2 regions of the Streptomyces sp. NPDC001852 genome follow, and region 2 is predicted to be linked to the other one. Evidence: predicted binding sites of a transcription regulator. Region 2 holds the regulator's gene; the other holds the start of a gene.

The links. Region 2 encodes HrcA, which represses chaperone genes, less so after heat shock. Its sites were predicted from a motif close to TTNGCACTCNGNNNNNCNGAGTGCNAA; they were not measured.
Positions count from the first base shown of each region.
Region 1: the regulator HrcA is predicted to act here: its motif matches at 2,848-2,874, upstream of groL (chaperonin GroEL).

Region 1 is NZ_JBIATN010000003.1:396,439-408,190, forward strand. It holds gene ACFYZB_RS07170 (SigE family RNA polymerase sigma factor) at 1-251, shown strand, start outside; gene ACFYZB_RS07175 (hypothetical protein) at 241-924, shown strand; gene groL (chaperonin GroEL) at 1,062-2,684, opposite strand; gene ACFYZB_RS07185 (cold-shock protein) at 3,012-3,218, opposite strand; gene ACFYZB_RS07190 (MoaD/ThiS family protein) at 3,650-3,925, opposite strand; gene thrC (threonine synthase) at 3,922-5,205, opposite strand; SAM riboswitch class I at 5,223-5,374, opposite strand; gene ACFYZB_RS07200 (glucosyl-3-phosphoglycerate synthase) at 5,504-6,448, shown strand; gene ACFYZB_RS07205 (trehalose-6-phosphate synthase) at 6,522-7,964, shown strand; gene otsB (trehalose-phosphatase) at 7,952-8,785, opposite strand; gene ACFYZB_RS07215 (DUF3263 domain-containing protein) at 8,928-9,152, opposite strand; gene ACFYZB_RS07220 (extracellular solute-binding protein) at 9,200-10,444, opposite strand; gene ACFYZB_RS07225 (ROK family protein) at 10,604-11,593, shown strand; gene nagA (N-acetylglucosamine-6-phosphate deacetylase) at 11,593-11,752, shown strand, end outside.
Region 2 is NZ_JBIATN010000010.1:39,549-51,300, forward strand. It holds gene hemW (radical SAM family heme chaperone HemW) at 1-928, shown strand, start outside; gene ACFYZB_RS18700 (Uma2 family endonuclease) at 1,028-1,606, shown strand; gene ACFYZB_RS18705 (DUF3097 domain-containing protein) at 1,584-2,399, opposite strand; gene ACFYZB_RS18710 (MBL fold metallo-hydrolase) at 2,434-3,156, opposite strand; gene hrcA (heat-inducible transcriptional repressor HrcA) at 3,329-4,345, shown strand; gene dnaJ (molecular chaperone DnaJ) at 4,346-5,482, shown strand; gene ACFYZB_RS18725 (nitronate monooxygenase) at 5,583-6,659, shown strand; gene ACFYZB_RS18730 (16S rRNA (uracil(1498)-N(3))-methyltransferase) at 6,656-7,408, shown strand; gene ACFYZB_RS18735 (VOC family protein) at 7,424-7,816, shown strand; gene ACFYZB_RS18740 (hypothetical protein) at 8,036-8,542, shown strand; gene ACFYZB_RS18745 (S41 family peptidase) at 8,636-11,752, shown strand, end outside.

The DNA of each region.
Region 1 (11,752 bases), on a different contig from region 2:
CGACCCCCGGCCCCGGCCCCGAACACACCGCGCTGGTGGCCGCGTTGCGCGCGCTTCCCCCGGCGCAGCGGCTGGCGATCGTCCTGCACCATCTGTGCGACCTGAGTGTCGAGCAGGTAGCCTCCGAGACCGGCGCGCCCGTGGGCACGGTCAAGGCCCGGCTGTCCCGGGGCCGGGCGGCACTGGCGAAGCAACTGGGCACGGACGAGGCCGAGGAGCCGGTACGGAAGGAGGGCCGCCGTGTCGGATGACCTCACCGCGCATGAACTGGCCACCGCACTCCACGAGTTGGCCATGGCGAACGAGACCCAGCCACCCGTCTCCGCTGCCGGGATCCGCCGCCGCGCCGTCCGCCGGAGCCGCCGCCGTCGCACGACGCTTGCCCTCGGCGCGGGCGCCACGGCCCTCGCCCTGGCGGCATTCGCCGTGTCCCTGAAGACGGGTGGCACTCCGGAACACCGTCAGCCCCCGGCCGCCACCGCTCCCCGCCTCCCGTCCCCCTCCCCCTCCGCTTCCCCCTCCCCCTCCTCCTCTTTTCCCGGCCCTCCCCCGACTGCGACCCCGACGGGGATCGCGATCGCCGGAACGGTGAACCTGGGCAAGCAGACCCTGACGATCGACGGCCGGGTCATGCCCATCACCTCGGGTTTTCCGACCCTCGTCGCCGCCGGCCCGCTGACCGTCGTCGCGAAACTCGACCTCGGCCGGGGCTCCGTCGATCAACTCCCTGAGGCCTCCTGCAAGGTGGCGGAACCGTACGCGGTCGAACTCCGCGACACCAACCGGAACAGCATCTACGTCGGCTCCCTCGCCTGCAGCGCCCGAACCGGCAGCTGGATCGGCCTCGACCCCAAGGACGCCGTCTGGCTCTACAACAGACTGACCCCGGGCGACACGCTGTCGGCGGTCACGCCGAAGGCCTAGGCGCGGCGCGCCTGGGCACCGAGGAACTCAAGGACTACGCCGACTGACCTCGACAAACGCCCGAGGGCGGCACCCCCAGCCAGAAGCTGGGAGCACCGCCCTCGGTACGAAGGACAGGCGATCAACCCTCAGGTCGATCAGAAGTCCATGTCACCGCCCGGCATGCCGCCGCCGGCCGGCGCGGCGGCCTTCTCCGGCTTGTCGGCGATGACGGCCTCGGTGGTGAGGAACAGCGCGGCGATGGAGGCGGCGTTCTGCAGGGCGGAACGGGTCACCTTCGCCGGGTCGATGATGCCCTCGGCGACCAGGTCGACGTACTCGCCGGTCGCGGCGTTCAGGCCGTGGCCCGGGGTCAGGTTGCGCACCTTCTCCACCACGACGCCGCCCTCGAGGCCGGCGTTGACGGCGATCTGCTTCAGCGGGGCCTCGAGCGCGATGCGCACGGCGTTGGCGCCGGTCGCCTCGTCACCCTCGAGCTCCAGCTTCTCGAAGACCTGGGAGGCCTGCAGCAGGGCCACGCCACCACCGGCGACGATGCCCTCCTCGACGGCGGCCTTCGCGTTGCGGACGGCGTCCTCGATGCGGTGCTTGCGCTCCTTGAGCTCCACCTCGGTGGCGGCACCGGCCTTGATGACCGCGACACCGCCGGCGAGCTTCGCCAGGCGCTCCTGCAGCTTCTCGCGGTCGTAGTCCGAGTCGCTGTTCTCGATCTCGGCGCGGATCTGGTTGACGCGGCCGTTGACCTGCTCGGAGGAGCCGGCGCCGTCGACGATAGTGGTCTCGTCCTTGGTGATGACGACCTTGCGGGCGCGGCCCAGGAGGTCCAGGGTCGCGTTCTCCAGCTTGAGGCCGACCTCCTCGGAGATGACCTCGCCGCCCGTGAGGATGGCGATGTCGCCGAGCATGGCCTTGCGGCGGTCACCGAAGCCCGGGGCCTTGACGGCGACGGACTTGAAGGTGCCGCGGATCTTGTTGACGACCAGGGTCGACAGGGCCTCGCCCTCGACGTCCTCGGCGATGATCAGCAGCGGCTTGCCCGACTGCATGACCTTCTCCAGGAGCGGGAGCAGGTCCTTGACGGAGCCGATCTTGGAGTTGGCGATGAGGATGTACGGGTCCTCGAGCGACGCCTCCATGCGCTCCATGTCGGTCGCGAAGTAGGCGGAGATGTAGCCCTTGTCGAAGCGCATGCCCTCGGTGAGCTCGAGCTCGAGGCCGAAGGTGTTGCTCTCCTCGACGGTGATGACGCCTTCCTTGCCGACCTTGTCCATGGCCTCGGCGATCAGCTCGCCGATCTGGGTGTCGGCGGCGGAGATGGACGCGGTGGAGGCGATCTGCTCCTTGGTCTCGACGTCCTTCGCCTGCTCGAGGAGAGCGGCGGAGACGGCCTCGACGGCCTTCTCGATGCCGCGCTTGAGAGCCATCGGGTTGGCACCCGCGGCTACGTTGCGCAGGCCCTCCTTGACCAGGGCCTGGGCGAGCACGGTCGCGGTGGTCGTACCGTCGCCGGCGACGTCGTCCGTCTTCTTGGCGACTTCCTTGACCAGCTCGGCGCCGATCTTCTCGTACGGGTCCTCGAGCTCGATCTCCTTGGCGATGGAGACACCATCGTTGGTGATCGTGGGGGCGCCCCACTTCTTCTCGAGGACGACGTTGCGACCCTTGGGGCCGAGCGTCACCTTGACGGCGTCCGCGAGCTGGTTCATGCCGCGCTCGAGGCCGCGCCGCGCCTCCTCGTCGAACGCGATGATCTTGGCCATGTGAAGTGGTCCCTCCAGGACTGGGGGTGATTCCTTCGGACCGCGCCCGCGCCCGCGACGGACGGCTCGCCGGCCTCGTGGTTCCTTGCCCCACTTGGCCTGCGGGCCTCACCGACCCGGTCCTTCACTGTCACTCTCACCTTCAGAGTGCTAACGCCAATGATTAGCACTCGGCATGGTCGAGTGCAAGCGCCCGGGGGTGTACGGCACCCCCGTCAGCCGCCCGCGAACACGGGCACCCCGGGCATGGCGAAGGGCCCGCACCCCGAGCGGGGTGCGGGCCCTTCGAAGAAACAGTAGAACGTCGCTGTTCAGTCGACGCGTGCTTCAGCTGGTCGCCAGCCGGACCATGTCCGCCTGCGGGCCCTTCTGGCCCTGCGAGATCTCGAAGTCGACCCGCTGCCCCTCTTCCAGGGTGCGGTAACCGTCCATCTGGATCGCGCTGTAGTGGACGAAAACATCCGCACCACCGTCGACCGCGATGAAGCCGTACCCCTTCTCCGCGTTGAACCACTTGACGGTGCCCTGAGCCATGCCTAACTCCCCTATTACTGGCCCTTGCACAGATCCACACTTCGCGGATCCGGGTCAGACCTCACCCCCCATTGGTCGGGGGCGTGCGCCGGAACGCGTCGACCGCGGCTGAATGTATCTGTCCAACTGCCGTCTGCAACAGGTCAATCGGACGAGAATTCTGGACGGGAACGGTCCGGAATGTGGTGAGAAATCACCCGACTTCAGGGCAAGTCGGGCCCCTCAAACCTCACAAAAGCCGCATAAAACCCGTCGACTTTGGCTGCTTCTTGTCGGGCGTCCGGCATGAATACCGGGCCCTCGACCGGTCGGCCCGTGAGCGCGTTCCCCAACTCTACCGCGCTCAATCACACAGAATTGCCTCCTCCGCTTCTCTCACGGAGGAGGCAATTCGATGAACAATGCGTAACCGAAGTTACCCAAGGTAACGATCAGCCGCCGGCGACGGCCGGAATGATGGAGACGCCGGCGCCGTCCGGGGTGGCGGTCTCAAGGCCCTGCTCGAAGCGGACGTCGTCGTCGTTGACGTAGACGTTGACGAACCGGCGCAGCTTGCCCTGGTCGTCCAGGACGCGCGCGGCGATCCCGGTGTGGTTCTTCTCCAGGTCGGCGATGACCTCGGCGAGGGTCGCGCCCTCGGCGCTGACCTCGGCCTGACCGCCGGTGTAGGTGCGCAGGATGGTGGGGATGCGAACGGTCACGCTCATGCGAGGCCAGCCTCTCGGAAGGAGTCCAGGTTCGGGCGGATGGTGGCGGTGAGCCCCGTACCGGCCACCGCGTCCAGCGTCTTCAGGCCGTCGCCGGTGTTGAGGACCACCGTGGTCTTCGTCGGGTCCAGGACGCCGTCCTTGAGCAGCTTGCGGGTGACGCCGACGGTCACGCCGCCCGCCGTCTCCGCGAAGATGCCCTCGGTGCGGGCCAGCAGCTTGATGGCGTCGACGACCTCCTCGTCCGTCACGTCCTCCACGGCACCGCCGGTGCGGCGCGCGATGTCCAGGACGTACGGTCCGTCGGCCGGGTTGCCGATGGCGAGGGACTTGGCGATGGTGTTCGGCTTCTGGGGCCGGACCACGTCGTGCCCGGCCTTGAAGGCGGTGGACACCGGCGAGCAGCCCTCGGCCTGCGCACCGAAGATCTTGTACGGCCTGTCCTCGACGAGACCGAGCCTGATCAGCTCCTGCAGACCCTTGTCGATCTTCGTGAGCTGCGAGCCCGAGGCGATCGGGACCACGATCTGGTCCGGGAGCCGCCAGCCGAGCTGCTCGCAGATCTCGTACGCCAGGGTCTTGGAGCCCTCCGCGTAGTACGGCCGCAGGTTGACGTTGACGAAGCCCCAGCCCTCGCCGGCCGGGTCGCCGATCAGCTCGGAGCAGAAACGGTTCACGTCGTCGTAGTTGCCCTCGATGCCGACGAGGTCGCCGCCGTAGATCGCGGCCATGACGATCTTGCCCTGCTCCAGGTCGTGCGGGATGAAGACGCAGGAGCGGAAGCCGGCGCGGGCCGCCGCGGCGCCCACCGCACCGGCCAGGTTGCCGGTGGAGGAGCAGGACAGGGTCGTGAACCCGAAGGCGCGGGCGGCCTCCAGGGCCTGGGCGACCACGCGGTCCTTGAAGGAGTGCGTCGGGTTGCCGGAGTCGTCCTTGACGAACAGGCCGCCGGTGACACCGAGTTCGCCGGCGAGGTTGTCGGCCTTGACCAGCGCGGTCCAGCCCGGGTTCAGGTTCGGCTTGTCGGCCACGTCGGCCGGGACCGGCAGCAGCGGCGCGTACCGCCAGATGTTCGCGGGGCCTGCCTCGATACGGCGGCGCAGCTCTTCGGTGTCGTAGGCGGAGAAGTCGTAGGCGATCTCCAGCGGGCCGAAACACTCCTCGCAGGCGAACACCGGGCCGAGCGGAACGCGGTGCCCGCACTCACGACAGCTCAGGGCCGCGGCCGGGCCGAGGTCGACGGTGGAGTCGGTGGAGCTTGCAACTGTCTGCACAGCCATGGAGGCGAGGCCCTTTCTCCTCATCTTCCTCACGACGCATCTCGCCGTGAGACGGATTTGGCACCTTCCCTAGCCGGGAGCCTCGCGAGCGATCATTGATCCACGAGTACCGACTGGAGGGTTGCCGGGGCTTCATCGGGCCGTGTCCCTCTGCCCCTCTGGATGAGCGGTATGCGGTTGTGAACGCGTGCTGACCCCCGACATGCGATGGTCATCGGCGTTGTTCAAGACTGTAACCGAAGGCCTGGACAGTTGAGATAGTCGTCCGAACCGCGAGACACGTGAGGAGCCGCTGACTGTGCTGGAAGAAGTCGAGCGCTGGCTGGCCATCCGCTCCTGGTCCGTGGCCGATCGCCCGCTGCACAAGATCCTGGCGGCCAAGCAGCGCACGGGCCAGTCGGTCTCCGTCGTGCTGCCCGCGCTCAACGAGGAGGAGACGGTCGGCGACATCGTCGCGGTCATCCGCCACGACCTCGTGGAGCAGGTTCCGCTCGTCGACGAGATCGTGGTGGTCGACTCCGGCTCCACCGACCGCACCTCCGAGGTCGCCGCCGCCGCGGGCGCGCGGGTCGTTCACCGGGACGAGATCCTGCCCCGCATCCCCGCCGTCCCCGGAAAGGGTGAGGTGCTGTGGCGCTCGCTCCTGGTCACCACCGGGGACATCGTCTGTTTCATCGACGCGGACCTGAGGGAGTTCTCCTCCGACTTCGTTGCAGGGATCGTCGGCCCGCTGCTCACCGAGCCGGGCGTGGACCTGGTCAAGGCGATGTACGACCGTCCGCTCGCCGGGTCCGCCGGCCAGGGCGGCCGGGTGACCGAGTTGATGGCCCGCCCGCTGCTGAACATGCACTGGCCGCAGCTGGCCGGATTCGTGCAGCCGCTGGGCGGCGAGTACGCGGCCCGGCGCAGCCTGCTGGAACAGCTCCCCTTCCCCGTCGGGTACGGCGTGGAGCTGGGCATGCTGGTGGACGCCCTGCACCTGGTGGGACTGGACGCGCTGGGGCAGGTGGACGTGGGCGTGCGCAAGCACCGCCACCAGGACGGGCAGGCGCTCGGCCGGATGGCCGCCGCGATCTACCGCACGGCCCAGCTGCGGCTGGCCCGCGGCCATCTGATCCGCCCCTCCCTCACCCAGTTCGAGCGCGGCGAGGACGGTTTCGAGCCGCGCACCTACTCGGTGGACACCGAGGAACGACCGCCGATGGTGGAGATCACGGAGTACGCCGAGCGCAGGGTGGCCTGAGTTCGTATACGGCTGCCGGCCCATGTCGCGGCCGTACGTTTGAGCGTTTCCGGGCCGGGCTAGGTTGAGGACCATGGCTTCCACGCAGGGTGCTGCCGAGAGAGCTCAGGTGCTGGTCGCGTCCAACCGCGGCCCGGTTTCGTACACGGTGGACGACAGCGGCTCGCTGCACGCCAGGCGGGGCGGCGGCGGGCTGGTCTCCGGGCTGTCGGCCATCGGGCCGGACGCGGACTCCCTGTGGGTGTGCGCGGCGCTCGGCGACGGGGACCGGGAGGCCGTACGGCGGGCCGGCGGCGGGCTGCTGCCGGGCGAGGACGCCGGCGGGCAGCGGGTGCGGATGCTGGACATCGAAGCGCAGGTCCACTCGGACGCCTACAACGGCATCGCCAACTCGGTGCTCTGGTTCGTCCACCACATGCTCTACCAGACCCCGCTCGAGCCGGTCTTCGACGCGGGGTTCCGGCGGCAGTGGGCGGCCTACGAGGCCTACAACCGGGCGTTCGCCGAGGCGCTGGCCGAGGAGGCGGCCGAGGGGGCGGCGGTACTGGTCCAGGACTACCACCTGTGCCTGGTGCCCGGGATGCTCCGGGAGCTCCGCCCCGACCTGCGGATCGGCCACTTCTCGCACACGCCCTGGGCGCCGCCGGAGTACTTCCGTCTGCTGCCCGACGACATCGCGGCCGCCCTGCTGAACGGCATCCTCGGCGCGGACCGGGCGGCGTTCCTGACCCGGCGGTGGGCGGACGCGTTCACCGCGTGCTGTACGGCGGTCCTGGGTCCCGGCAGTCTCCCGGGTACGGCGATCGGGGTGCACGGGCTCGGCGCGGACGGGGACTTCCTGCGCAAGCGGGCCCACGAGCCGGACGTGGACGAGCGGATGGCGGCGCTGCGCGAGGAGATCGGCGAGGGCCGCCGGACCGTCGTCCGCGTCGACCGCACGGAGCTGTCCAAGAACATCGTGCGCGGCCTGCTGGCGTACCGGCAGCTGCTGGAGGAGCACCCCGAGTGGCGGGAGCGGGTGGTGCATCTCGCGTTCGCGTATCCGTCGCGGCAGGACCTCGCCGTGTACCGGGACTACACGGCCGCGGTGGAGCGGGTCGCCGAGGAGATCAACTCGGCCTTCGGCACGGCCGGGTGGACCCCGGTCGTGCTGCACGTCAAGGACGACTTCGCGCGCTCGCTGGCCGCGTACCGGCTCGCCGACGTGGCGCTGGTCAACCCCATCCGGGACGGCATGAACCTGGTCGCCAAGGAGGTGCCGGTCGTCTCCGACCGGGGCTGTGCGCTGGTGTTGTCCCGGGAGGCCGGGGCGTACGAGGAACTGCGCGCCCACGCGTTCGTGGTGAACCCCTACGACGTGCTGGAGACCGCGCGCGCCCTGCACGAGGCGCTGTCCCTGCCACCGGAGGAGCGGGCGGACCGCACCAAGAGGCTGGCGGCGGCGGCCACCGCGCTTCCCCCGGCCCAGTGGTTCCTGGATCAGCTGCAGGCGCTCAGGGACCTTCAGTCCAGCTGAGCGGCGAGGGTCCGCAGCAGGCGGACGACCCCGGCGGGGCCGTCGACCACGATGTCCGCGCGTTCCGCCAGTTCGGTGACCTCGGTGCTGCCGCTGCAGACCAGGAGGCCGGGGACGCCGTCGGAACGGAGTTCGTCGACGGCGGCGAAGGCGGGGAGGTCGCCGAGGTCGTCACCGGCGTAGAGGACGGACTCGGCGCCGGTCCTGCGGACGTGGTCGGCGAGCGCCACGCCCTTGTCCATGCCGGGTGGGCGCAGCTCCAGGACCAGGCGGCCCGGTTCGACGACCAGGCCGTGGCGGGCGGCGAGGTCGGTGAGGGGGCCGCGCAGGGCCTCGAACGCGGCCTGCGGGTCGTCGGCGCGGCGGGTGTGCACCGCGACGGCCCGGCCCTTCTCCTCGATCCAGGTGCCGTGCCAGGCGCCGGCGCGGTCCAGTACGCCCGGCAGCTCGGCGCGGACCGCCGCGACGCCGGGGTGCGGGGCCGGGGCGGTGACGGTGCCGGTGGCCGCGTCCCAGCGTTCGGCGCCGTAGTGGCCGAGGACGGTCAGGTGCTCCAGGCCGGGGACGCCGGCGAAGCCGCCGTAGCGGACCGCGACCCCGGCGGGGCGGCCGGTGATCACGGCGACGGAGGCGACCTTCGGGGCGAGTGCGGACAGGGCCGGTACGGCGTCGGGGTGGGCGCGGGCCTGCTCGGGGTCGGCGACGATGGGGGCGAGGGTGCCGTCGAAGTCCAGGCCGACAAGCGCCGCGGTCGGCTTCGCCAGGAATGCGGCGAGTCCGTCCCGGCCGGGCTGGGTCTGCGGGGTCGGCAGAGGGTCCATACCGCGACACTATCCAGCGCGGGCCGCCGTCACGCCTGGGGCTCCGCCCCAGACCCCGAAGGGGGCTCCGCCCCCGGCCCCCGTTTCCCACGCGCCCACCCGACTCGGCCGGCTGCAGGGGCACCCTGCCCCCGCAGCCGGTTCAGCGCTCCGTCCGCCGGGAGTCCCGTACCCTCCGCAGGCGGTTCACCGTCACCGGGTCCGAGGACAGTGCGCGCTCGTCGTCCAGCAGGGCGTTCAGGAGCTGGTAGTAGCGGACCGGGGACAGGCCCAGTTCCTCGCGTATCGCTCGTTCCTTGGCGCCGGGGCCGGGGAAGCCGCGGCGCTCCAGCGCGAGGATGGCCTGTTCGCGGGGGGCGAGTTCCATGGGAGTCACGGTAGCGCCGGGCACTGACAGCCGGCGGTCGGCGGTGGTCAGTTCCTGGCGCTGCTGTCCGCCGCCGTCGCCGTCGCCTGGAGTCGGGTCAGGACGCCGGCGGGGTCGCCGCCGGGGGCGAGGGCCTGGCCGATGTTCTGCTTCACGGCGGCGCTGACCGTCGCCCAGGAGGTCTTGCCGACGGGGTACAGCTCGGAGGTGGGCAGCTCGTCGAGGAAGGGGTGCAGGGCCTTGTCGGGGGTGGAGTCCGACGCGCTCATGGCGTTGGAGGCGGAGCCGGTGACCGGCAGCAGGCCGTATTCGCGGGAGAAGTCGAGGACGTTCTTCTCGCTGTAGACGAAGTTGAGGAAACCGCCGATCTGGTCGCGGTGCCCGTTCTGCTTGAAGGCCATCATCCAGTCGGCGACGCCCATGGAGGCCCTGGCCCGGCCGGTGGGCCCCGGCATCGGCACCATGCCGAACTTCACGCCCTTCTTCTCGGCCTGCTGGATCAGCGTGGGATGTCCGTTGAGCATGCCGACCTGGCCGTCGGCGAAGGCGGCGAAGGCGGTCGCGCGGTTGAGGCTGCCGGGCGCGACCGGACCGGTCAGGCCCTTGTCGACCAGGTCGTTCTTGAGCCAGCTGAAGGTCTGGACGTTCTGCGCGGAGTCGATGGTGTAGGTGCCGACGTCGTCGGTGTAGCCGGTGCCGCCGTTGCCCGCGCTGCTGCCGCTGAGCAGCCACTGCATGGTCTCGGCCTGGGCCTCCTCGGGGCCGAGCGGCAGCGCGAAGGGGTACTTGACGCCCTTGTCCTTGAGCGCCTTGGCGTCGGCGGCCAGCTCGTCCCAGGTGGTGGGCGGGTTGATGCCGGCCTTGGCGAACAGGGTCTTGTTGTAGAAGAGCACGCGCGTGGAGGCGGCGAAGGGGATGCCGTACTGCGTGTGGTTCCACTGCCCGGCCTCGGAGAGCTGGGAGAGGAAGTCGGCCTGGGTGGGGATGGAGAGCAGGTCGGAGGCCGGGTAGAGCTTGCCTGCGGCCGCGTAGTCGGCGTAGGCGCCGATCTGGGCCAGGTCGGGGGCGTGGCCGGCGGCGACCATGTCCTTGACCTTGGCGTCGACGTCGTTCCAGGAGTACACGCTGACGTCGATCTTCACCCCGGGGTGCTGGGACTCGTACTCCTTGACCAGGGTGTCCCAGTACTTCTGGGAGCTGTTGGCGGGAGAGTCGCCGTAGTCGGCGGCGACGAGTCTCAGGGTCACGTCGGAGGAGCCCGTGCTTCCGCAGCCCCCCAAGATCAGTGTCATGCCCATGGCAGACGCTACCGCGACCGATCCTGCCGTACCCCGACGCACCCTCAACGCCCCAACCCTGCTGTCTGACCGTTCAATATGTGGACACATAAGGTCTACACCACGTGAGTGGACTAGACCTCTCGCGGGTAGGGGGTCACACTAGGGCCCGTGGTGAGACATGTCATCGCCCTGGACGTGGGCGGTACCGGGATGAAGGCCGCCCTCGTCGGCGACGACGGCGAGCTGCTCCACCGCGCCCGCCGCGCCACCGGACGCGAGCGCGGACCGGACGCGGTGGTGGCGACGATCCTCGACTTCGCCGCCGAGCTGCACGCGTACGGCGCGGAGCACCACGGCGCGGCCGCCGCAGCTGCCGGCATCGCGGTCCCCGGCATCGTCGACGAGGAGCGGGGCATCGCCGCCTACGCCGCCAACCTCGGCTGGCGGGACGTGCCGCTGCGCGCGCTGCTCGCCGAGCGGCTCGGCATCCCCGTCGCCCTGGGTCACGACGTGCGCACCGGGGGCCTCGCCGAGGGCCGGATCGGCGCGGGCAGGGGCGCCGACCGGTTCCTGTTCGTGCCGCTCGGCACCGGGATCGCGGGCGCCATCGGCATCGACGGCCGGGTGGAGGCGGGCGCACACGGCTTCGCGGGCGAGATCGGCCATGTCGTCGTACGGCCCGGCGGGATCCCCTGCCCCTGCGGGCAGCACGGCTGCCTGGAACGGTACGCCTCCGCCTCCGCCGTCACCGAGGCCTGGGCGGCGTCCTGCGGGGACCCGGACGCGGACGCCGCCGACTGCGCCAAGGCCGTCGCGTCCGGTGACCCGAACGCCGTCCGGGTCTGGCAGGAGGCGATCGACGCGCTCGCCGACGGCCTGGTCACCGCCCTCACCCTGCTGGACCCACGCACCCTGATCATCGGTGGCGGTCTCGCCGAGGCGGGGGAAGTGTTGTTCCAGCCGCTGCGGGAGGCCGTCCGGCGGCGGGTCACCTTCCAGAGGCTGCCGGCCATCGTGCCCGCCGCCCTGGGTGACACGGCCGGCTGCCTCGGCGCCGGGCTGCTCGCCCGCGACCTGCTCACTCCCGGCCCGCTCGACTCCACCGACCCACTCGACTCCACCGACCCCGACTCCACCGACCCCTCGGAGGTAACCGCCTGATGGCTCCCAGCTTGGTTCTCGCAGGTGCTCGGGTGGTGCTGCCCACCGGGGTCGTGGACGACGGGCGCGTGGTCGTCGAGGGTACGAAGATCGCGGCCGCCGCTCCCGCGAACGCCGACGTGATCGACGTGAGCGGCCACTGGCTGGTCCCGGGGTTCG
Region 2 (11,752 bases):
GCTGCTGGCCGCGGACGATCTCGTACGGATGCTGGGGGCGATCCGCGACGAGTTCGGCCTGGCGGAGGACGCGGAGATCACCACCGAGGCGAACCCGGAGTCGGTCGACCCGGTCTACCTCGCCACGCTCCGGGAGGGCGGCTACAACCGGATCTCCTTCGGCATGCAGAGCGCCAAGCAGCACGTGCTGCGCGTCCTCGACCGCACCCACACCCCGGGCCGCCCCGAGGCCTGCGTCGCGGAGGCGCGGGCGGCGGGCTTCGAGCACGTCAACCTCGACCTGATCTACGGCACGCCCGGCGAGAGCGACGACGACTGGCGGGCCTCGCTGGACGCGGCGATCGGCGCGGGGCCGGACCACGTCAGCGCGTACGCGCTCATCGTCGAGGAGGGCACCCAGCTGGCCCGCCGGATCCGCCGGGGCGAGGTCCCGATGACCGACGACGACGTGCACGCGGACCGGTATCTGATCGCCGAGGACAGCCTGACCGCGGCGGGCTTCGACTGGTACGAGGTCTCCAACTGGGCCACCTCCCAGTCGGGGCGCTGCCTGCACAACGAGCTGTACTGGCGCGGCGCCGACTGGTGGGGGGCCGGTCCAGGGGCGCACTCGCACGTCGGCGGGGTGCGCTGGTGGAACGTCAAGCATCCGGGGGCGTACGCGGCGGCGCTCGCTTCCGGGCGGTCGCCGGGGGCGGGCCGGGAGCTGCTGTCCGACGAGGACCGGCGGGTGGAGCGGATCCTGCTGGAACTGCGGCTGCGGGAGGGGGTGCCGCTGTCGCTGCTGAAGGAGGAGGGGCTGGCGGCGTCCCGGCGGGCGCTGGCTGAGGGGCTGCTGGAGAGCGGTCCGTACGAGGAGGGGCGGGCGGTGCTGACGTTGCGTGGCCGCTTGTTGGCGGATGCGGTGGTCAGGGACCTGGTGGATTGATCACTCGGGCGGGTGAATCACGGCCGGACGCCGGTTCGGCCCCTAACCTGGTTCGTAGGCTGCCGCTGACAGCATGCGGCGAATGTAGAGGCCACGGAGATGACCGCTGTGGACGAACGTGGAGTCGCAGAGTTCTTCGAGGGTTTTGAGCCGCCTGACGGGCTCAAAGCGGAGCTTCTGCGGGGGGAAATCGTGATGATGGCCAGCCCTGATCTGGTGCACAACCTGATCGTGTTGCTGACGGAGCGGCAGATTCCGTTGGATCGCTGGTATCCGCTCCAGACCCAGGATGTGGACCTCGTCGACGAGGCGAGTGAGCCGGTTCCGGACCTCGTAGTCGTGGCGCGTGACGTCCTGCCCGATTCGGGGCGTCTGCTGCCGTGCCAACTGATCACGATGGTTGTTGAGGTCGTTTCCAAGAACAGCGTGCACCGCGACTACGCCGTCAAGCGTTCGATCTATGCCGCAGGCAACGTGCCCGCCTATCTCGTCATCGATCCGATCATGGCGCAGTGCGTTCTGTTCACAAAGCCCGAGGGAAAGGGCGAGGACGCCAACTACCGGGCGCAGTACATCGAGAAGTTCGGCCGGCCGCTGATGCTGGATGTCCTGGGTGTCGAGCTGAAAACCACCGAGTTCGGAACCTTCCCCAACGTCAGGCCCCACCGCTACCCGTGACGAAGTCGATCAGCTCCTCCACCCGCCCCAGCAGCTCCGGCTCCAGGTCCTTGTAGGACCCCACCCGCTTCAGGATCGCCTGCCACACCGCCCCGGTGTTCTCCGACGGCCAGCCCAGCGCCCGGCACACCCCCGTCTTCCAGTCCTGCCCGCGCGGCACCTTCGGCCAGGACTCGATCCCCAGCGACGACGGCTTCACGGCCTCCCAGATGTCGATGTACGGGTGGCCGACCACCAGCGCGTGCTCGCTGGTCACCGACTGCGCGATCCGCCACTCCTTCGTGCCCGGCACCAGGTGGTCCACCAGGACACCCAGGCGGGCGTCCGGGCCCGGTGCGAAGGAGGCGACGATCGCCGGCAGGTCGTCCACGCCCTCCAGGTACTCCACCACCACGCCCTCGATGCGCAGGTCGTCGCCCCACACCTTCTCGACCAGTTCGGCGTCGTGCCGGCCCTCGACGTAGATGCGGCCGGCGCGGGCCACGCGGGCGCGGGTGCCGGGGACGGCGACGGAACCGGAGGCCGTACGGGTGGGTCGTACCGGACCGGAGGACGACGGGCGTACGAGCGTCACCACCCGCCCCTCCAGCAGAAAGCCCCGTGGCTCCAGCGGGAACACCCGGTGCTTGCCGAACCGGTCCTCCAGGGTCACCGTGCCCGCCTCGCAGCGGATCACCGCCCCGCAGAACCCGGTGCCGGGCTCCTCCACCACCAGGCCCGGCTCCGCCGGTACCTCCGGCGCGGGCTGCTGCTTCTTCCACGGCGGGGTCAGGTCGGCGGAGTACTGGCGCATTCGAGTGACGATAGGAGAAGCCGCGGACCTGCGCCTACGACACGCCGAAGCGAGCCGCCAGCTCGTCGCGCTGCCGTCGTACGAACGCCGCGTCCACCACCGCTCCGTGACCGGGCACGTACAGTGCGTCCTCGCCGCCCAGGGAGAGAAGCCGGTCCAGGGCGTCCGGCCAGCGGGAGGGCAGCGCGTCCGGACCGGCCTGTGGCTCGCCGGACTCCTCGACCAGGTCTCCGCAGAAGACCACCTCCGGAGAGCCGGGGACCAGCACCGCGAGGTCGTGGGCCGTGTGACCCGGACCCACGTTCGCCAGCAGCGCCTGGCGGCCGCCCCCGAGGTCCAGCGTCCACTCGCCGGAGACCGGATGGCCGGGCGTCACCAGCGCGTCCACCGCCTCGTCGGCGTCGGCGACCGGCAGACCGTTCCTGACCGCGTCCATGTGCAGCTCGTGGCGTTCATGGGCGAACACCACGTCGACGCCCACCGCCCCGTACACCTGCGCTCCCGCGAAGGCCGCCGCCCCGAAGACGTGGTCGAAGTGGGGATGGGTCAGCGCGAGATGGGTCACACGGCCGTCGGCGAGTTCCTCGGCCTGTCCCCGCAGCCGCGCGCCTTCGGCCACGCTCGAGCCGGCGTCCACCATCAGTGCCGTACCCTCGCCGAGGACCAGTCCGGCCGTGCAGTCCCAGCCGGGCAGCCGGCACCGGCCGACCCCCGCGGCCAACCGCTCCCACCCCAGCTCTTCCCAAGTCACCGTCATACCGCGACGCTAGCCGCATGAGCCGCCGGGACGGCACCGACCTTGCCCCGGGCGTACCCGACAGCCGTACACTGGGCCCGGGAACGCTGGCACTCGCATGCGAAGAGTGCCAGGCGGACGGACCGCAGGACCGAGTGGAACCGAGGGGACGACGTGCTGGAGGTGCGCGCGGATGCTGAGTGAACGCAGGCTGCAGGTACTGCGCGCCATCGTCCAGGACTACGTCGGCACCGAGGAGCCGGTCGGGTCGAAGGCCCTCACAGAGCGGCACAACCTGGGCGTGTCCCCGGCGACGGTCCGCAACGACATGGCGGCCCTGGAGGACGAGGGGTTCATCGCTCAGCCGCACACCAGCGCCGGGCGCATCCCCACCGACAAGGGCTACCGGCTGTTCGTGGACAAGCTGGCGGGCGTCAAGCCGATGACCGCGCCCGAGCGGCGGGCGATCCAGAACTTCCTGGAGGGCGCCGTCGACCTCGACGACGTCGTGGCCCGTACGGTACGGCTGCTCGCGCAGCTCACCCGCCAGGTCGCCGTCGTGCAGTACCCGTCCCTGACCCGGTCCACCGTGCGGCACGTGGAGCTGCTCTCGCTCGCCCCCGCGCGCGTGATGCTCGTGCTGATCACGGACACCGGCCGGGTCGAGCAGCGGATGGTCGACTGCCCGGCGCCCTTCGGCGAGACCTCCCTCGCCGATCTGCGCGCCCGGCTGAACAGCCGGGTCGCGGGCCGCCGGTTCACGGACGTGCCGAAGCTGGTCGAGGACCTGCCGGAGGCTTTCGACCCCGAGGACCGCGGTACGGTCTCGACGGTGCTCTCCACCCTCCTGGAGACGCTCGTCGAGGAGAACGAGGAGCGGCTGATGATCGGCGGCACCGCCAATCTCACCCGCTTCGGACATGACTTCCCCCTCACGATCCGGCCCGTCCTGGAGGCCCTGGAGGAGCATGTCGTGCTCCTCAAGCTCCTCGGCGAGGCGAAGGATCCGGGCGTGATGGTGCGCATCGGGCACGAGAACGCCCACGAGGGACTCAACTCCACCTCCGTGGTGTCGGTCGGCTACGGTTCGGGCGGCGAGGCGGTTGCCAAGCTCGGCGTGGTCGGACCGACCCGCATGGACTATCCGGGAACGATGGGAGCGGTACGCGCAGTGGCACGGTACGTCGGACAGATCCTGGCGGAGTCGTAAGTGGCCACGGACTACTACGCCGTTCTCGGCGTGCGCCGCGACGCGTCGCAGGATGAGATCAAGAAGGCGTTCCGTCGGCTCGCGCGCGAGCTGCACCCGGACGTCAACCCCGATCCGAAGACCCAGGAGCGGTTCAAGGAGATCAACGCCGCTTACGAGGTGCTGTCGGACCCGCAGAAGAAGCAGGTCTACGACCTCGGCGGCGACCCGCTCTCGCAGTCCGGCGGCGCGGGCGCGGGCGGCTTCGGGGCCGGTGGCTTCGGCAACTTCTCCGACATCATGGACGCGTTCTTCGGTACGGCGTCGCAGCGCGGGCCGCGCTCGCGCACCCGGCGCGGCCAGGACGCGATGATCCGCATCGAGGTCGAGCTGGACGAGGCGGCCTTCGGGACCACCAAGGACATCCAGGTCGACACCGCGGTCGTCTGCAACACCTGCAACGGCGAGGGCGCGGCGCCCGGCACGACCGCCCAGACGTGTGACATGTGCCGTGGCCGCGGTGAGGTCTCGCAGGTCACCCGGTCCTTCCTGGGCCAGGTCATGACCTCGCGTCCCTGCCCGCAGTGCCAGGGCTTCGGCACCGTGGTGCCGACCCCGTGCCCGGAGTGCGCCGGAGACGGCCGGGTCCGCTCGCGGCGCACCCTGACCGTGAAGATCCCGGCCGGCGTCGACAACGGCACGCGGATCCAGCTCGCCGGTGAGGGCGAGGTCGGGCCCGGCGGCGGTCCGGCCGGTGACCTGTACGTCGAGATCCACGAGCTGCCGCACCCGACGTTCCAGCGGCGCGGTGACGACCTGCACTGCACGGTGACGATCCCGATGACGGCGGCGGCGCTCGGCACCAAGGTGCCGCTGGAGACGCTGGACGGCATGGAGGAGGTCGACATCCGGCCCGGCACCCAGTCCGGCCAGTCGATCCCGCTGCACAACCGGGGCGTCACGCATCTGCGCGGCGGCGGCCGGGGTGACCTGATCGTGCACGTCGAGGTGCAGACCCCGACCAAGCTCGATCCCGAGCAGGAGCGCCTGCTGCGCGAGCTGGCCAAGCTGCGCGGCGAGGAGCGGCCGCAGGGACAGTTCCAGCCGGGTCAGCAGGGGTTGTTCTCACGGTTGAAGGACGCCTTCAACGGTCGCTGAGATGGTGGGTACGGGGTGCTTCGGCACCCCGTATGCCATTGGTTTATGCCATGGGGCGCCCGGATTCGGACTTGTTCAAGGGACGTGACAACATGCGGTCATGTCCTCCGCACTGACCGATCTCTTCCCCCACCCGATCGTGCAGGCCCCCATGGCGGGCGGTGTCTCCGTGCCGCAGCTCGCCGCCGCCGTCTCCGAGGCCGGTGGCCTCGGGTTTCTCGCCGCCGGGTACAAGACGGCCGACGGCATGTACCAGGAGATCAAGCAGCTGCGGGGGCTCACGAGCCGCCCGTTCGGCGTGAACGTCTTCATGCCGCAGCAGGAGCACGCCGAGTCGGGCGCCGTCGAGGTCTACGCCCACCAGCTGGCAGGTGAGGCCGCCTGGTACGAGACCGAGCTGGGCGACCCGGACAGCGGCCGGGACGACGGCTACGACGCCAAGCTCGCCGTACTCCTCGACAACCCGGTACCGGTGGTCTCCTTCCACTTCGGGGTGCCGAGCCGGGACGTGTTCGACGCCCTCCGCCGTGCCGGAACCTTCACCCTGGTCACCGCCACCACCGCCGAGGAGGCCCGCGCGGTCGAGCGGGCGGGCGCGGACGCGGTGATCGCACAGGGCGTGGAGGCCGGCGGCCACCAGGGCACCCACCGGGACCTCCCCGAGAACGACGGCTCCGGCATCGGGCTGCTCTCTCTGGTCGCGCAGATCCGGGAGGCCGTGCGCATCCCGGTCGTAGCCGCCGGCGGCATCATGCGCGGCAGCCAGGTCGCCGCCGCGCTCGCGGCCGGCGCGAGCGCGGCCCAGCTGGGCACCGCCTTCCTCGCCACCCCGGAGTCCGGCGCCCAGCCCGTGCACAAGCAGGCGCTGACCAACCCCCTGTTCGTGCGTACCGAGTTGACCCGCGCGTTCTCCGGCCGCCCGGCGCGCGGACTGGTCAACCGCTTCCTGCGCGAGCACGGCCCGTACGCCCCCGCCGCCTACCCGGAGATCCACCACCTCACCTCGCCGCTGCGCAAGGCCGCCGCCAAGGCCGGGGACGCGCAGGGCATGGCGCTGTGGGCGGGCCAGGGCCACCGGCTGGCCCGCGAGCTGCCCGCCGGGGAGCTCGTGGAGGTGCTGGCCGCCGAACTCGACGCCGCCCGGACAGCGTTGTCGGCCAAGGGGGGCCTGCGATGACCGCGCCGGTGTTCGTCGTGGACTCGCTGGAGGGTGTGGGTCCCGGCTCGGTCGTCGACGTCACGGGCCCCGAGGGGCGGCACGCGGTCTCCGTACGGCGGCTGCAGCCCGGAGAGCACGTGGTGCTGACGGACGGCAAGGGGCGCGGGGCCGCCGGGGCCGTGGTCGGTGTGTCGGGCAAGGACCACTTGGTCGTGGAGCCCTTCGAGTTCCCGGTGGAGCCGGAGCCCAGCCCCCGTATCACCGTGGTTCAGGCCCTCCCGAAGGGCGACCGGGGCGAACTCGCCGTGGAGACGATGACGGAGACCGGAGTCGACGCGGTCGTCCCCTGGCAGGCCGCCCGGTGCATCACCCAGTGGAAGGGCGAGAGGGGTCAGAAGGCCCTCGCCAAGTGGCGGGCCACCGCGCGCGAGGCCGGCAAGCAGTCCCGCCGGCTGCGCTTCCCGGAGGTCGCGGACGCGGCAACCACCAAGCAGGTTGCCGCACTTCTCGCCAAAGCCGACTTCGCCGCCGTGCTCCACTCCGACTTCGAGCACGAGAGCGGGCGGCTGGCGACCGCCGAACTGCCCACCGAGGGCGAGATCGTGCTGGTCGTCGGCCCCGAAGGAGGGGTCGCCCGGGACGAGTTGGCGCTCTTCGAGGAGGCGGGTGCGAAGGCGTACGTACTCGGCCCTACCGTGTTGCGTACATCAACCGCCGGCACCGCCGCGGTGGCCCTGCTGCTGGGCCGCACCGGCCGCTGGTCCTGACACCTGGGGGACACCGTGGAACTCGCCCAAGTCCGGCTCCTGGTCACCGACTTCGCCGCCTGCTACCGCTTCTACGCCGACGTCCTCGGCCTCAAGCCGCAGTCCGGGGCGACCGGGGGCCCGTACGAGAAGTTCAGCCCGCACACCGGTTCCGCGGGGATCGCGCTGCAGGACCGGGCGATGATGGCGGAGGTGCTGGAGGAGCTGGGGGACACGGCCACCGGTCACCGTTCGCTGGTGGTGCTGCGCGTCGACGACCTGGACGCCTACGTGTCGGAGATCGTCGCCCGGGGCGCGGTCCTGGTGCACGGCCCGGCCCCCATGACCGACCGCATGCGAGTCGCCCACCTCAAGGACCCGGAGGGCAACCTGGTCGAACTCCAGCAGTGGCTGCTGTTGCGGGGGTAGCTCCGCTGGTTCGGCCGAGGGCGCGATCGGACGTGCCGGGCATGTGTCGTCCGGCGTCTGCGGGTCCGTCGTGGTTGCCCGCGCAGTTCCCCGCGCCCCTTCGGGGCGCTGCCCTGCTCCCGGACGAGTGAGTGGCCGTATGCGGCCTTCCCCGGTGCCCGCGTCGGTGGCACGCTGCCCTGCATGGGGGCTTTGAGAGGGAATCGGCGTGGAGTGCGGGTGGTTGCCGCGGCCGGAATGGTCGTGGGAGCCGGTGCGGTCGTGGTCGCGTGCCGGCCCGCCGACCTCAGTCCCGCCACCGTCGCCTACACCACCGCCACCACCGCCAAGGCCAGGCTCGAGCAGCAGCACATCGAGGTCAGCTGGCTCACCTGTACCGGCAATGACGGGGGCGGTTCGACGGGTAGGTCGCCCTCGCCCGGCGCGAGCACCGTCGTGTCCGTCGACTGCCGGGGTGAGACCAAGGACGGGCGGAAGATCACCGTCACCGGGAAGGTGACCAAGGCCGTCGACGGGGCGTGTGTGCGGGGGGACCTGACCGCCGAGGTCGGCGGCAGGCAGGTGTTCCACGTCAGCGGGCTCGGGGACTGCGGCGCCACGACCGGGCCGACGTACAGGCCGCCCACCCCTCGGCCGGGGGGCGGGAAGCCCACCGTGACCGTCACCGTCACCCGCACCGTCTGGTGCAAGGGCGACCCCACCTGCTGGCCCGCCGGGGGCAAGTGATCGGAACGCAAGCGGGACACACCGGTCACTGCGTACAGTGACGGGGTGACTCAGGGTGCCGCCTATCTCCGATACCCCCATGTGCACGGCGACTTGGTGACCTTCGTCGCCGAGGACGACGTATGGCTCGTGCCCCTCGCCGGCGGCAGGGCCTGGCGGGTCAGCGCCGACAACGTGCCGGTGACCTCGCCCCGGATGTCTCCGGACGGACGGCACCTCGCGTGGACCTCCACCCGTGACGGCGCGCCCGAGGTGCATGTCGCCCCCGTCGACGGCGGCCCCGCCGACCGGCTGACCTACTGGGGCAACCGTCGTACCGAGGTGCTCGGCTGGACCGCCGACGGGCGGGTGCTCGCGCTCGGTGCGCAGGGCCGGGCCAGCTTCCGGCACACCTGGGCGTACGCCGTCCCGCTGGACGGCGGCCCCGCCGAGACCCTGCCGTACGGCCCGGTCGGCGACGTGGCCTTCGGCCCCGCCACCGTGCTGCTGTCCGCACCGATGGGCCGCGAGGCCGCGCACTGGAAACGCTACCGGGGCGGCACGGCGGGCAAGTTGTGGATCGACCGGGAGGGCGACGGGGAGTTCGTCCGGCTGCACGAGGACGTCGACGGGAACATCGAGCGGCCGGTGTGGGCGGGGGACCGGATCGCCTTCCTCAGCGACCACGAGGGCACCGGCGCCCTGTACTCCTCCCTCGCCGACGGCTCCGACCTGCGTCGGCACACCCCGCTCGACGGGTTCTACGCCCGGCACGCCTCGGGTGACGGCGCCCGGGTCGTCTACAGCTCGGCCGGTGAACTGTGGCTGCTGGACGACCTGGAGGGCGCCGAGCCGCGTCGGCTGGACGTGCGGCTCGGCGGGCCCCGGATCGATCTGCGGCCCCGGCCGGTGAACGCCGGTCGCTGGTTCGGCGAGGCGTCCCCCGACCACACCGCGCGCGGCAGCGCGGTCTGCGTGCGCGGCGGGATCCACTGGGTCACCCACCGCTCCGGGCCCGCCCGCGCCCTCGCCGCCGGCTCCGGGGTCCGCGCCCGGATGCCGCGCGCCTTCCGCGCCGAGGGCGAGGAATGGGTGGTGTGGGTGACGGACGCCGAGGGCGACGACGCCCTGGAGTTCGCCCCCGCGACCGGGACGGTACCGGGCGCCCCGCCCCGCCGCCTCGCCGCCGGACAGCTCGGCCGGGTCCTGGAGCTGGCCATGGCCCCCGACGGCAGCCGGGCCGCCGTGGCCGCGCACGACGGACGGCTGCTGCTCGTCGAACGCGAGACCGGAGAGGTCCGCGAGGTCGACCGCAGCGACGACGGCGAGGTCTCCGGGCTCGCCTTCTCACCCGACTCCGCCTGGCTCGCCTGGGCCCACCCCGGCCCCCGCCCGCTCTCCCAGCTGCGCATCGCCCACACCACCGACCTGTCGGTCACCGAGGCGACCCCGCTCCGCTTCCAGGACTACGCCCCCGCCTTCACCCTCGACGGCAAACACCTCGCCTTCCTCTCCAACCGCGCCTTCGACCCGGTCTACGACGAGCACGTCTTCGACCTCGCCTTCGTGGTCGGCGCCCGCCCGCACCTGATCACCCTCGCCGCCACCACCCCCTCGCCCTTCGGCCCGCAACGCCACGGCCGCCCCTTCGAGACCCCGGACAGGGACGAGACCCCCGACAGCGAGGGCACCCCCGCCACCCGCATCGACCCCGAGGGCCTCGCCGACCGGATCGTCCCCTTCCCGGTCGAGGCCGGCCGCTACTCCACCCTGCGCGCCGCCAAGGACGGCGTGCTCTGGCTGCGCCACCCCGTGCACGGCGTCCTCGGCGCCGCCCGCGCCCACCCCGAGGACCCCGACCCGCACACCGAGCTGGAGCGCTACGACCTCGCCCAGCGGCGCCTGGAGCACCTGGCCTCCGACGCCGACCACTTCGAGGTCAGCGGCGACGGCAAACGCGTGCTGCTGTGGAGCGACGGCCGGCTCCGGGTCGTCCCCAGCGACCGCCGTACCGGCACCGAGGACGACGGCGACACCAGCGTCACCGTCGACCTCGGCCGCGTCCGGCAGACCCTCGACCCGGCCGCCGAGTGGCGGCAGATGTACGACGAGACCGGCCGCCTGATGCGCGACCACTTCTGGCGCCCCGACCTCGGCGGCGTCGACTGGACCGGCGTCCTCGCCCGCTACCGCCCCCTCCTGGCCCGCCTCGCCACCCACAGCGACCTGGTCGACCTGCTCTGGGAGCTGCACGGCGAACTGGGCACCTCGCACGCCTACGTCATCCCCTCCGGCGGCCGTGGCGGCGGCCCCCGGCACGGTCTGCTCGGCGCCGACATCTCCCGCCACCCGGACGGCAGTTGGCGCATCGACCGGATCCTGCCCTCCGAGACCTCCGACCCGGACGCCCGCTCCCCGCTCGCCGCGCCGGGTGTCGCCGTCCGCCCGGGAGACGCGGTCATCGCCGTCTCCGGCCACCCGGTCGACCCGGTGACGGGACCGGGTCCGCTGCTCGTCGGCACGGCGGGCCACCCGGTGGAGCTGACCGTCTCCCCGGCGGGCGGCGGCGAACCCCGGCACACGGTCGTCGTCCCCGTGGCCGACGAGGAACCCCTGCGCTACCACGCCTGGGTGGCGGACCGCCGCGCCCACGTCCACGCCGCCTCCGCAGGCCGCCTCGGCTACCTCCACGTCCCCGACATGCAGGCCCCCGGCTGGGCCCAGATCCACCGGGACCTGCGCGTGGAGGTGGCCCGCGAAGGACTCGTGGTCGACGTCCGCGAGAACCGCGGCGGCCACACCTCCCAACTGGTCGTGGAGAAGCTGGCCCGCCGCATCATCGGCTGGGACCTCCCGCGCGGCATGCGCCCCACCAGCTACCCCCTCGACGCCCCGCGCGGCCCGGTCGTCGCCGTCGCCAACGAGTTCTCCGGCTCCGACGGCGACATCGTCAACGCGGCGATCAAGGCCCTCGGCATCGGCCCGGTCGTCGGCACCCGCACCTGGGGCGGCGTCATCGGCATCGACAGCCGCTACCACCTGGTCGACGGCACCCTGATCACCCAGCCGAAGTACGCGATGTGGCTGGAGGGGGTGGGCTGGGACGTGGAGAACCACGGGGTGGACCCGGATGTGGAGGTCGTACAGCGTCCCCAGGACTGGGCAGCGGGTCGCGACACCCAGTTGGACGAGGCGATCCGGCTCGCGCTGGAGGCACTGGAGGAACGGCCC